Regions from separate parts of the Corynebacterium lujinxingii genome, predicted to be linked through region 3. Evidence: predicted binding sites of a transcription regulator. Region 3 holds the regulator's gene; each other region holds the start of a gene.
What was found. Region 3 encodes LexA, which represses DNA repair genes until DNA is damaged. Its sites were predicted from a motif close to CGAACANNTGTTCG; they were not measured.
Positions count from the first base shown of each region.

Region 1: IAU68_RS08005 (SAV_6107 family HEPN domain-containing protein) is a predicted target of LexA. The motif match lies at 2,595-2,608, and genes of this name have one in related genera.
Region 2: IAU68_RS09805 (HNH endonuclease signature motif containing protein) is a predicted target of LexA. The motif match lies at 1,653-1,666, and genes of this name have one in related genera.

Region 1 is NZ_CP061032.1:1,609,011-1,613,276, forward strand. Features, by position in the region: gene rsmH (16S rRNA (cytosine(1402)-N(4))-methyltransferase RsmH) at 1-573, opposite strand, end outside; gene mraZ (division/cell wall cluster transcriptional repressor MraZ) at 750-1,184, opposite strand; gene IAU68_RS08000 (DUF3040 domain-containing protein) at 1,606-1,998, opposite strand; gene IAU68_RS08005 (SAV_6107 family HEPN domain-containing protein) at 2,082-2,516, opposite strand; gene IAU68_RS08010 (GNAT family N-acetyltransferase) at 2,672-3,250, shown strand; gene IAU68_RS08015 (polyprenyl synthetase family protein) at 3,294-4,266, shown strand, end outside.
Region 2 is NZ_CP061032.1:1,968,473-1,972,738, reverse strand. Features, by position in the region: gene IAU68_RS09820 (hypothetical protein) at 1-101, opposite strand, end outside; gene IAU68_RS09815 (CarD family transcriptional regulator) at 291-872, shown strand; gene ispD (2-C-methyl-D-erythritol 4-phosphate cytidylyltransferase) at 873-1,586, shown strand; gene IAU68_RS09805 (HNH endonuclease signature motif containing protein) at 1,743-3,206, shown strand; gene ispF (2-C-methyl-D-erythritol 2,4-cyclodiphosphate synthase) at 3,203-3,688, shown strand; gene IAU68_RS09795 (hypothetical protein) at 3,751-4,266, shown strand, end outside.
Region 3 is NZ_CP061032.1:1,378,777-1,383,042, forward strand. Features, by position in the region: gene hrpA (ATP-dependent RNA helicase HrpA) at 1-19, shown strand, start outside; gene nrdR (transcriptional regulator NrdR) at 41-502, opposite strand; gene IAU68_RS06805 (hypothetical protein) at 544-750, opposite strand; gene lexA (transcriptional repressor LexA) at 1,179-1,829, shown strand; gene IAU68_RS06815 (DeoR/GlpR family DNA-binding transcription regulator) at 1,911-2,696, shown strand; gene IAU68_RS06820 (1-phosphofructokinase family hexose kinase) at 2,778-3,761, shown strand; gene IAU68_RS06825 (PTS fructose transporter subunit IIABC) at 3,782-4,266, shown strand, end outside.

The DNA.
Region 1 (4,266 bases), 230 kb from region 3:
CTCTTTGATCACTGCAGAAGCGATCTTGCCGGCAAAGCGCTCGTCGCCATAGGACTTCAGCACCCGCGCAAGATCGCCGTGGGAGTAGGTGTTGAGCACCTCCGCCGCGGTAATTCCAGTCGTCGGGTCCATGCGCATGTCCAGCGGTGCATCGCCGCGGTAGGAAAAGCCGCGCTCCTCCTGGTCGAGCTGCATCGAAGACACGCCCAGATCGAACAGTGCGCCTGCTACGCCGTGCTCGCGCACGATATTGAAAGTGTCGCCCTCCCCCGCAGCAATCTCGTCGCCGATGTAGTCGAAGCGGGTTTGTACCGGGGTGAAGCGCTCCCCGAACGGCGCGAGGCGCTCGGTGGCTTGCTCAAGCGCGTTCGGGTCGCGGTCGACGCCAATGACTCGGGCTTGCGGGAACACGGTGAGAAAGTGCTCGGTGTGGCCGCCGGCACCGAGGGTGCCGTCGACAAGCACCGCGTTCGCGCCGAACGCTTCAACTGCGGGCGCGAGGAGCTCGGCCATGCGGTCGCGCATCACCGGGACGTGGCCGTGGGGATCGTCAGCGTGTGTGCGGTGCACCATCCCGGGCTCACCCCCTCGCGTTTCTGTGTCGTTGTTCCGCCATGTAACCGGGGAGTATGTAGAGCCCTGCCCGGGGCGGCTGTTCTGATGTCGGGGAAGTACACCAGAACGCTTCACGCCCCGGACAGAGTCCGTACACACTCTCCGAGTGGTTGCCTGCCGCGGGGTAGTCAGTCCTACAGCAGACCGGAGAGAATGTCGTCGTCGTCCGCCGCGGAGAACGCGGCTTCCGTTTCTTCTTGATACTTATTCCAGGACTCGAGGTCCCAGATCTCGAGAAAATCCACCGAACCGATGACCACGCATTCCTTGGACAGGTTTGCGTACTCCCGGTGTGCCGGTGACAGGGTGATTCGGCCCGAACCGTCAAGCGTCTGCTCATCCGCGCTGGCAGCCAGGTTACGGATAAACGCGCGCGCCTTCGGGTTGGTCCGCGATGCCGCCGCGGCCTTGCGGGCGCGGGCAGCGAACTCATCGCGCGGGTACACCGCCAACGAGTGGTCCTGTCCCTTGGTCACCATCAGCCCGTCCGCCAAGTCCTCGCGGAACTTCGCGGGCAGCGTCAGGCGACCTTTGTCGTCGAGCTTGGGAGTGTAGGTTCCCAGAAACATCCGGCGACCTACCTTCCTTCACCTTCAGAAATCGGCTTGTGCAGTTTTCTCGGCTTCGCCCCGTCCCACGCACGTAGTCAAGATGCGTGCCACGGTGCTCCGCTGCGCCCCACTTTAACCCACTTTCACCCACAAACGCCACACTCCGGCGTATCAATTCGCGAAACTTTAAAGAAACTGCAGGTTAACCGGGATGAAAAACGTGGGGAGAATACCCACTCCCCACCATAAAACGGCGCCACAACAGTCACACAACACCCCATAAGACACGTTGAGACGCGACAGCCCCGGCATCAACACGGGATGCAAACTGGAAAAAACGCGGTCGTCAGCGCCCTGGTGGGACAAAGTGGGGCATGTGGGGCGAAGTGGGGCATAAAAAATCGCCTCTCCAAACGGGGAGGCGATGCACTGAAGCTCTCTACTGCCGGTCTTCAAAGCGGCGACGGAAGTTCTCTTCCATACTCATGCTGCGCGGCGAACGAGTCCGCGCACGAGACTGCGCGTTTTGCATCGCGCCGCCGGGCTTTGCCGGGGTGCGCAGCGCCATGATGCCACCGTAGAGCATCACACCGAAGCCGACGATGCTCAGCAGCACGGTCCACAGGCTCATCGATGCCAGCGCCACGCCGCCGAGGAGCAGCACAAGCCCCAGGACGATCAGCGCGAAGCTACGCATCGTGAGGCGCCCGGTCGGCTGCGTTGCACCGCCGCCGGATGCGGGTGCAACGGACGCGCCGAATTTCGGGTCGTCAGCGAGGAGCGATTGCTCGATCTCGCGCAGTGCGCGCATTTCCTGTTCAGAAAGAGCCACGTACGTAATCTCCAGATCCCAGCTTCAGATGAACGTTGATATAGGTACAACGAACATCGTACCGGCATTGTTCCCGGAGCCATCTACGCTGCCAGTGCACCGCCTCCCCCGGTTGTCTCGAGGTAGAACTCTTCCACTGCGCCGATAAGACCGGACACGACAACCGGCGAGGGGTTGTCCTCGATACCGGAGGCGACTCGGCCTCGCTGAGCGGAGTAGGCAGAAAATTCCTGCGCCCAGCGCGCGCCGTCGTCGCCGGTGAGCGCGAGTTTGTCCCAGGCATTCGTCGGCAAGCGCTTGCGTTTGCGCAGCACTGCGCTCTGAGCGTTGCGGGCACCTGCGATACGCAACGCGGCACGGTAGGCGTTTTCCAACGCGAGGTCGTAATGCCCTGCGGAGAACTCCTTGTGCGCGTCGGCAAGCAACGTCTCCGCCGCAAAGAGGAACGTGTCAGCTTTGCGCGGCGCGGCAAAGTCCCCGTACGCCCTACCCGTTGTCGCTGAAACTACGCTGCCCATGACACTTCCCCTTTCATTGCCTGTGTCCGTTGTTGCCGTCGACCGTAAAAGCCCCACCCGACAAACAACCCAAAAATTAGAACACCTTTTCGAACACGTTGACGGATTCCCACCATTTCGCCCCACCCGGGCAGGCGGGATGGTTCGATGGAAGGGTGCATGTTGAGATCCGCCGCCTAACCAAGGCCGAGTTTTCGCTGCTCGCGCCGCGCCTCGTCGATATCTATATCGAGGCGATGGGCTACTCCCCCGCGATGCGCGCGCAGCGTTTGCGGGTCTGGCGCACTGAAGTCGTCTGGCCCGGGTTCGCCGCGGTGGCGGCGGTGTTCGACGACCAGGTCGTCGGTGTGGCCTACGGGTTTCTCGGCGCGCGCGAGCGCTGGTGGGACAAGCAGCTCATTAAGGCGCTGCGCCAGCAGCGGGCGCTGACTGATGAAGACCAGGCCATGATCCGCGACTATTTCGAAGTCGCCGAAGTCCATGTCGACCCCCGCTTCCAGGGAAACGGCATCGGTGCCGCGCTACTGCAGGCGCTGCTCGACACCACAACGGCGAAGTGGGCGATCCTGTCCACACCTGAGGTCGACGGCGAGGCGAACAACGCCTTCGGGCTGTACCGGAAGTTCGGCTTTACTGATGTCGCGCGCGGTTTTCTCTACGAGGGCGACGCGCGCCCCTTCGCGATTCTCGCGCTCGACCTGGCGGGATCACCGGCGAATGCGTCGGCTGACTAGGGTACTTGGCGGATACATTTCGGGAACAGACGTGAGGAGCAGCGTGGCCGGACACGAGTTGGGGATTGGCGACCTGGATGCGGTGCCCGGGATCGTCGAAAAGCACCTTGCGCAATTTTTCGACGAGCGCGGCCCGGCGATTTCCGCGATCGGCGAACCCGTCGCCGAGGCCGTCGCCCATTTGCGCGCCTTCGTGCTCGGCGGTGGAAAGCGGGTGCGCCCCCGCTACGGGTGGGCTGGCTTCGTCGGCGCGGGCGGGCTTGCAACCAGCGAGGACCCTGACGCGGTCCTGCGCGCGATGAGCTCGCTCGAGCTGATTCAAGCGTGCGCGCTGGTCCACGACGACATCATCGATGCCTCCGACACCCGGCGCGGCAACCCCACCGTGCACCGCAGTGTGGAGGCGCAGCACCGCAAGCAAGACATGCTTGGCGACGCCACCGCGTACGGCATCAACACCGCCATCTTGCTCGGCGATCTCGCGCTCGCCTGGGCAGAAGACATGTGGCGCTACTCAGGCGTGTCACTGGAAGCGCTCACCCGCGCCGCCGAGCCGTGGGTGGGCATGCGCACCGAAGTCATCGGCGGACAGCTGCTGGACATCTCTTTGGAGGGCCGCGGCAGTGAATCAGTGGATCTGGCGGACCGCGTCAACCGGTTCAAAACCGCCGCTTACACCATTGAGCGCCCACTGCACTTGGGTGCGGCGGTAGCTGGCGCGGACGATGCGACCATCAGCGCGTTCCGCGGGTACGGCCGCGACATCGGCATCGCGTTCCAGCTTCGCGACGACCTCCTCGGCGTCTTCGGCGACCCCGCCATTACCGGCAAGCCCGCAGGCGACGACCTGCGCGAGGGCAAGCGCACCGTGCTGTTCGCCACCGCGCTGGAGTTGCTCGATCGCGACGCGGCAGCCGAGCTGCGTGCCGGCGTCGGCACCGCCACTGAGCCGGAAGAGATCGCGCGCCTGGCAGCCTTGATCCGTGGCAGCGGCGCAGAAGACGCCGTGGAAGCGC
Region 2 (4,266 bases), 590 kb from region 3:
GCCGCGACCTGGTTCGAGGTCTGGGTGATCTGGCCGGCGGAGCAGCCGGTAAGGGCCAGGCCAGCGGCAGCGATAACGGCTACCAGCTTCAGGGACTTCACGTGGGGTCCTCCATCGTCAAACGTATTCGAAGGTTATTCTCGGGTTCACTTTAGCGTCTAGGCAGTAACTTTTCCCATTTTCTCCCCTATTCGGTGCGGTGCGAGGGGTCGTCGACAAGCAAAAGCTCCTTTGACTGCGGTGGTAAGGTGGTGGGGTCAAAACCTTGCCGGGAGCCCCAAGGAGCGTTTATGGAATTCAAGGTCGGAGAAGTGGTCGTCTACCCGCACCACGGCGCAGCGCGGATTGCGGACATCGAGCAGCGTGAAATGCGCGGCGAGAAGCTGGACTTCCTAGTGCTGCAGATTCTCCACTCCGACCTCGAAGTTCGCGTTCCGGTGAAGAACTCCGAACTTGTGGGCGTGCGCGACGTGGTCAACGAGGAAGGCCTGCAGAAGGTGTTCTCGGTGCTGCGCGAAACCGACGTGGAAGAAGCTGGCAACTGGTCGCGCCGTTACAAGGCGAACCAGGAGCGCTTGGCGTCCGGCGACATCAATAAGGTGGCCGAGGTCGTACGTGACCTGTGGCGCCGCGACCAGGGCAAGGGGTTGTCCGCGGGCGAGAAACGCATGCTGGGTAAGGCCCGCCAGATTCTCGTTGGTGAGCTTGCGCTTGCAGAGCCGGTGGATGAAAAGAAGGTCGAGGAGATGGATGCGCAGATCAAGCGCATTATCGACGAGCAAGTCAAGGCCGGCATCTCCGTGGATCCGGGCCCGGTCAGCGACGACGACGATGTCGACCTGGACGAGCTCTCCTTCGACGACGAAGAGTAATTGGACCGCCGGGTCGTAGCGGTCGTTGCGGCCGCAGGGCAGGGCACGCGTCTTGGCGCGGAGGTGCCGAAGGCGTATGTGCCTCTGCGCGGGCGCACGCTGCTTGAGCGCTCCGTTACTGCGATGGAGACGTCCGAGATCGTGGACCGGGTCGTCGTCGTGGTCAGCCCCTCCATGGAGTCGCACGCGCGGCAGTGCTTGCGCGAACACCATGTGTCATTTGTTCATGGTGGCGCCGAGCGGGCCGACTCCATCTTTGCGGCACTCCGCGCAATTTCGCTTGACGACGCCTGCGTGCTCGTCCATGACGCCGCCCGCGCTCTCACCCCTCCCGGCATGATCGCGCGCGTTGCCCGCGCGGTTCTCGACGGCGCGCCCGCTGTCGTGCCGGTCGTGCCGGTGGCGGACACAGTGAAGCAGGTTTCCGGCAATGTGGTGGAGGCGACTCTGGATCGCAGCGCTCTGCGTGCTGCTCAGACGCCCCAGGGGTTTGATCTACGCACCCTGCGTGAGGCCAACGAATCCTATTTTTCCAGTGCGCCCGATTTCGTTGCGACCGACGATGCCTCGCTGATGGAGTGGTTCGGCGCACCCGTGACCACGGTCGCCGGCGATCCCATGGCGTTCAAGATCACCACTCCGATCGACCTCCGCCTTGCGCAGAGCATTACCGACGAGGTCGAACCGACCATTTTCGAAGTCCCCGGGTCCTAAGCTCTCAGGCCGTGTCGGGGCGGTCTGCTATGTGTATGTGTGGCGCATTGTGGGGATTTACTCGTTCGAACAAATATTTTATAAGAAGTTTGAAATGACCCTTGACGGTATTGAGGTTCGTCGGTATGTTCGAAAGTGAAACCGAAAGGGGGGACGATGGCCGAACGATACTTCGCTACGGAACGCGAGGGGGATCCGCTCAGTGCCGCAGGCCAGGCGATGCGCGATATCGAATACGAGATCTTCAGCCGTTATGCCGAGCCTGGAGTGGTAGTCGAGGATTTCGAACTCGAGTGCCAACGTATTGCGAGCGCCGTCGGGCGCAGCGTGACTTGGGCAGAAAACGGCATTCTGGGGTATTCGGTGCTGGCCGATTTACCTCGGTTGCGTGCGATGCAAGAGACCACGCGCCGGCTGGACCTGACCCGCATTTGCGCCATCGAATCCGCGCTCAACAGGCTGAACGAACTGGCTACACCTGAAACGCTCGCCGAGTTCGACAACTTTTTGGTGAAGGTCTTTACGCCCCGTGCCGCTGGGGTGGAGTTGCCGTCGCCGACGTCTCTGAAACGGCGGCTGCGCGACCGAATCAAGCAGATCGACTCCAAACTGGCGCCGGACTCGAAGAAGATCAAAGACCGGAAGAAGGCCAAGGACGAGCCATTCGGCACCTGCCAAACTATGTTCTACGGCCAGGATGACGGCGATGCTGGACTCAGCATCAGCGGTGATGCCGCCACTATCGGTTTGATGGACCGGTATGTTGCTGCCGTCGCCAAGGAGTACAAGCTCACTCAGGACGAAACGATCCAGCAACTCCTGACCGGCCAGCTCAACGCGGACGTTCAACTGGTGCTGTACGCCTTCGCGCCGAAGACACCTGGTTCGGGCTACTACGTGCCTGGATTCGGCTGGACCGGGGCAGAAGGCTCAGAAGCGTTCGATGCGCTCGTCGAAAATGGCGCCGTGAAGGTCGTCGACCTCGACGACGCCGAGCACGTCTCCACCGACGCCTACGTACCAACCGAGGCGATGAAAGCCTACGTCCAGGCCCGCGACGGGTCCTGTCGTTGGCCCGGATGCAACGTCGAGGCCGAGCGCTGCCAGCTCGACCACCGCATCCCACACGGTGACGGCGGCGAAACCACCGCGTCGAACCTGTTCTGCCTGTGCCAGCGCCACCACAACATCAAGACCGACCGTCGTGCAGTTTACCTCGTCGACCACATGTCCGGCGACGTCGTGTGGTTGTTCGCAGACGGCACCTACCAGGTTGCGGAACCGGACGGATTCCTCGTCGACTACCTCGAAGGCGAAGGGAACCCAAGGTGGAAATCCACACTCGAGCAACGTCGAGCGAGACGCAAAGACAACGCCGAGTTCTACGCCCGCTGTCACTCAGCGGTGGAGCAGTACGAAAAGGATTACGACTGGGACGAGTGCATGGCGACGATTAAAACGCTCGAGGACAAGTTCGGTCGGACCTTCGAATATCCACCGGAAAAGATGCTCGACATCACGCCGGAAATCCTGGCATCCTATCGGCGTCATTTGGAGGAACCGGACGTCTACGAAGAGTTCGATCCGGAAACTCAGGAGTGGGTAACCTGCAAAATATGACCAACTTGCGAGTAGGAACAGCAACCGACGCCCACCAAATTCAGGCCGGTAAAGAATGCTGGATCGCCGGCATCCTCCACGACGACCAGGACGGTTGCGAGGGCCATTCCGACGGCGACGTGGTCAGCCACGCCATTGTCGACGCCGTACTGGCAGCGGCGGGTCTCGGCGACCTCGGTTCCTTCGTCGGGGTGGGGCGCCCGGAGTATGACGGCGTGAAGGGCATCCAACTGCTCCAGGAGCTTCAACAACTCCTCTCTACCCACGGGGACACGGTGGTGAACGTCTCCGCGCAGCTCATCGCCCAGACCCCCAAAATGGGCCCGGTGCGGGAGGAAGCGGAAAGGGTCCTCTCTGAGGCCTTGGGGGCCCCGGTATCGGTGTCGGCGACCACCACGGACCACATGGGCTTTACCGGACGGGGCGAAGGGCGCGCAGCCATCGCGACGGCGCTGGTGGAACGAAAGTTCCCAACTTCGTAACTAAAGTCTCCCATTTGCGGTTTTAGCTTCCATCCGGGAAATCGTCGCGTTACTGTGATCGCATGCGAAAGATCATGACAGCGGTCAGTGCAGCCGTGGCAGCCGTGGCCCTGGCGCACGCCCCAATCGCGGGTGCGGTCCCGGCGATGCCGCAGGGCTACCCAATTGAGAATTTGGACACCGAATGCCGGGCCGGCGTGACGCCGGAATGGCGTTACGGGGAAACAGCGCGCCGGTACCTGGCGGACGGCACCCTGCAATTCACTAACCGCACCGATCAGACCGTGCCCTACACCGCAACGGTAGAAACCGGCACGAACCGCAAGATCGAGGCCAACTCTAAGGCGGCGCTGCCAAGCGGCTGGGACACCACCGCGAAGACGGACATCGGCCTGAAGGAATCCAACGGCTGGATTGAAGGCGAAACCTTTGGTCCCATCGAGCTCGGTCCGGGAGAGTCCTTCCGCGTGGACTACGGGGTGCTGGAGAAGGACTTCATCTCCATGTTCGTCACCTGCGACAACGGGGTGTTGCGTAACGCCCCGGGCGCGAACGTCATCCGCGGCACCGGTCCGGCG
Region 3 (4,266 bases):
AGTTGACGCGCTGCGCTAGCTCTCACGCGTGTGCGGGGACTTAGCGGAACTCGTCGCGGTCGCGCCGGCGCATGAGCCGAATCTCGGATTCGAAATCGTCGGCGCTTTCGAACGACTTGTACACGGAAGCAAAGCGCAGGTATGCGACCTCGTCAAGAGCGCGCAATGGCTCGAGCACCGCCAAGCCGATCTCGTTCGCGGGCACCTGGGAGCTTCCTTGAGCGCGGACGGTTTCCTCAACCTCTTGCGCCAGTCGTTTGAGTGCGTCGTCGGAGACGTCTCGTCCTTGACAGGCGCGGCGCACACCAACGATGAGCTTGTCCCGGTCGAACGGTTCACTCACACCGTTTCGCTTCACCACAGTCAACACCGCATTTTCCACAGTGGTGAACCTGCCCCCGCACTGTGTGCATTCGCGGCGCCTGCGAATCGCGGATCCTGCTTCGACCAATCGGGAGTCAGTGACTCTGGTCTGCTCGTTGTGGCAGAAAGGACAATACATGTTGCTCAGCCTACCCCCGCCCCGAAAAGGACTGGATGGCTCTACCGAGCCGCGGCGACCTCGAGATTCTGCGACGTCACCAGGGTCGCGGGCGCCTGTTCAGTTCCACTGAATGCCCCGCCGAACGCGGAACCGACCAGCAAAGCGACGCTGAGGATGGCAGCGAGAACCACGCCTTCCTTGCGCTCGCGGTGCGATTCGAAAACGTCATCCGTCTTCCTCTCGCCACAGGAGTGCACGAGATTCAAACGATCACCTTTTCGATCATAGGCACCGAGCGTTCGAACACGAGACGCCTCTACCGCCCGGCCAGGCACCTTCTCTAGGTCCCACACCTCGACTGGCTGTACGTAACACTGCGAAATGGAACCCGCGCTTCGGGCATAACTCACACTGTTCATCGTGGGGTTCATTGCTACCGACACGTTGGACTCCTTTCGTTTTGCGTCCCACTCTACGAACGGGCGCGACACGTTCGAACGTGAACTCGTCTATATGTTCGAATCCGCTTACATGTTCGATTTATAGCAAAGGCGCATTCACGTGTCTAGTCAGGAACGAAAGATATCGAACAAACTTGCCCTCTCTGGTAGGTTCGAACACACTGCAAACACCGCAGGGAGTGAGAAAGGGAGAACTCGTGGCAAAGAAGAAGGCCGAGGCAGGCAATTTGGATATGAGCACACTGTCAGATAGGCAGCGCAGGATCCTGCAGGTCATCCAGGATGCCGTTGTGCTGCGTGGTTATCCGCCAAGCATCCGTGAAATTGGCGACGCAACCGGTCTACAGTCCACATCGTCCGTCGCCTATCAGCTCAAGGAACTGGAGAAGAAGGGCTTTTTGCGTCGCGATCCAAACAAACCGCGAGCCGTAGATCTGCGCCACCTTCAGGAGTCCACCAAGCCGAAGCGCAAGGCACCTACCAAACGGGATGCCCCGGAAGAGGCGGCGCCAGCGCGCTATGTCCCGGTTGTTGGCCAAATCGCAGCCGGCGCCCCGATCCTGGCGGAGGAAAACGTAGACACGTACTACCCACTGCCGGGCGAGCTGCTTGGCGACGGCGACGTGTTCATGCTCCAAGTGGTCGGGGAGTCGATGCGCGATGCGGGCATCCTCAACGGCGACTGGGTCGTCGTGCGCTCCCAACCAGTGGCCGAGGAAGGCGAGTTCGTCGCCGCACTGCTCGACGGCGAAGCGACTGTGAAGGAGTTCCACCGCGATTCGACCGGTGTATGGCTACTTCCCCATAACGACGCGTTCTCCCCGATTAAGGGTGACGAGGCAGAGATTATGGGCCGGGTCATCTCCGTTTTCCGCACACTTTAGCCCCCATTCACTCCCCACGTCCGGGGGAAACCGGACACAAACACAGACAAATAGGCATCCCGATTTGGGATACTCGGTGCCATGTATGCAGAGGAACGGAAACGCCAGATCGCGTCGCTCACGGCAGTTGAGGGACGCGTGAGCGTTGCCGACCTCGCCGAAAAGTTCGATGTCACCGCAGAGACGATCCGTCGCGACCTGACCGCCCTGCACACCGAGGGTGTCGTACACCGCGTCCACGGTGGAGCGGTTGCCAACCAGGCGTTTCTCACCTCAGAGCTGCCGCTGGACGCCCGCTCGCGTTCTGCCTCGGGCGCCAAGAACGCCATTGCCCAAGCCGCACTGAAGTACCTCCCCGAACACTCCGGCGCCGGTATATTCCTCGACTCCGGCACCACAACAGCCCACTTCGCGGGCCTGTTAGCCGATCACGTCGCCGGGCGCGAGTGCTCGATTGTCACGAATTCGCTGCCCATCGCACTCGACTTGTCCACCGCCGGCCTCAACGACGTCCAGCTCCTCGGCGGTAGCGTGCGCGCCATCACCCAAGCAGTCGTCGGAGGCACCGCCCTTCGTACCTTGGCGCTCATGCGCGCGGATGTCGCATTCATCGGCACGAACGCGCTGACTATCGACCACGGTTTGTCCACTGCAGATGCCCAAGAGGCGGCGGTGAAGTCGTCCATGGTCACGAACGCGCAGAAGGTTGTGGTCTTGTGCGATTCGACGAAGATCGGCAATGACTACCTGGTCAGCTTCGCCCCGCTCGACGCGATCGACGTGGTGATCACAGACGACGACGCGCCAGAAACGTTTGTCGCAGAGCTGCGCCGAAACGACATTGAGGTCGTTCTCGCCACAACATAATGCGGACGGTACACACCCCCGTTTAGAACCGAATGTGTCCGAACCATTGCACAAACAGACATATTCGGACACACTGAGGGGGTGAGCAGCGAAAAGACCGTCAAACGTATCGTTACCGTCACCCCGAATCCGAGCATCGACGCCACCGTGCGTATCCCTGCCCTGAAACGGGGCGAGGTCGCACGTGCGACCGAGACCCGTAAAGAGGCCGGTGGCAAAGGCATTAACGTCGCCCATGTCGCAGCGAAAGCGGGTCTCGAGGCCATCGCAGTCGCGCCGTGCCAGCAAAGCGACCCGTTCGCCAAAGCGATGCGCTCGGTGCCTGCTCAATTTTTGCCGGTGCACGTTGAGGCGCAGGTGCGCACCAACACCGCCATCACTGAGGATGACGGCACAACAACCAAAATCAACGAGGCGGGGGCAACGCTTTCCGACGACGAGCTCACCGCCGTCGAGTCTTCGCTGGAGAAGCGTTGCCGCTCCGCCCACGCTGTCGTCCTCGCGGGTTCCCTACCACCAGGTGCTCCAGCGCACTGGTACAGCACGCTCGTCCGTGCCGCGCGCCGTAGTGCGCCTGGCGCGGTGATTGCGGTCGACACCTCCGACGCTCCTCTCGTAGCGCTCGGCGAGCGACTCGAAGAGGCCGCTCCGGATGTGCTGAAGCCGAACGCCTTTGAACTCGCCCAGCTCACTGGCGAGGATGGCGCGGAGCTCGAGCAGCGCGCCCAGGCCGGCGATTTTGCGCCTGTCGTCACCGCCGGTCGAGACCTTGTCGCTCGTGGTGTCGAGGCCGTCTTAGTCACCCTCGGCGGCTCCGGCGCTTGTCTGGTCAACAAGGACGGCGCATGGGCAGCCACGCCACCGCCGACCGAGGTGCGGTCGACCGTCGGCGCGGGTGATAGTTCGCTCGCGGGCTACCTCATCGCGCGTCTCGACGACGCCCCCGCTGCAGAATGCCTGCGTCGCGCTGTGTCCTACGGATCTGCAGCGGCATCGATGCCCGGCACCGGTTTGCCCTCGCCGGAAGATCTCAATCTCGAGCAGACCGAAGTTTTCCCCGTATAACTCAATCAAAGGAAGGCCAAGTGAACTCTCCACTGATCACGCCCGAGCTCGTGCGCCTCGACGCCGACTGGGGTGCCGCACCCCCGGATGTCATCGCAGAGCTGGCCGGCCTGGTCGCTGCCAGCGGCCGAGCGAGCGATGCCGCCCCGATCGCCGAGGCTGCCACTGCCCGCGAGGCGAAGGCCGGTACCGGCGTTAACGGACGTGTCGCTATCCCGCACTGCCGCAGCGAGGCAGTCACCGAACCGACGCTCGCGTTCGCCCGGTTGACCAACCCGGTCGACTTTTCCGGACCTGACGGTGACGCAGAATTGGTGTTCCTCATCGCCGCTCCGGAAGGCGGCGGCAAAGAACACCTGAAAATCCTCTCCAAACTTGCACGTGCCTTGGTGCGTGGCGACTTTGTGGACCGGCTGCGGGCCGCCACATCGGAGCAGGAGATCGTTGACGCGGTTCTTGAGGTGGTCAACGCCGAGCCGAAGAAGAAGAAATCGGCTGCTGTTCC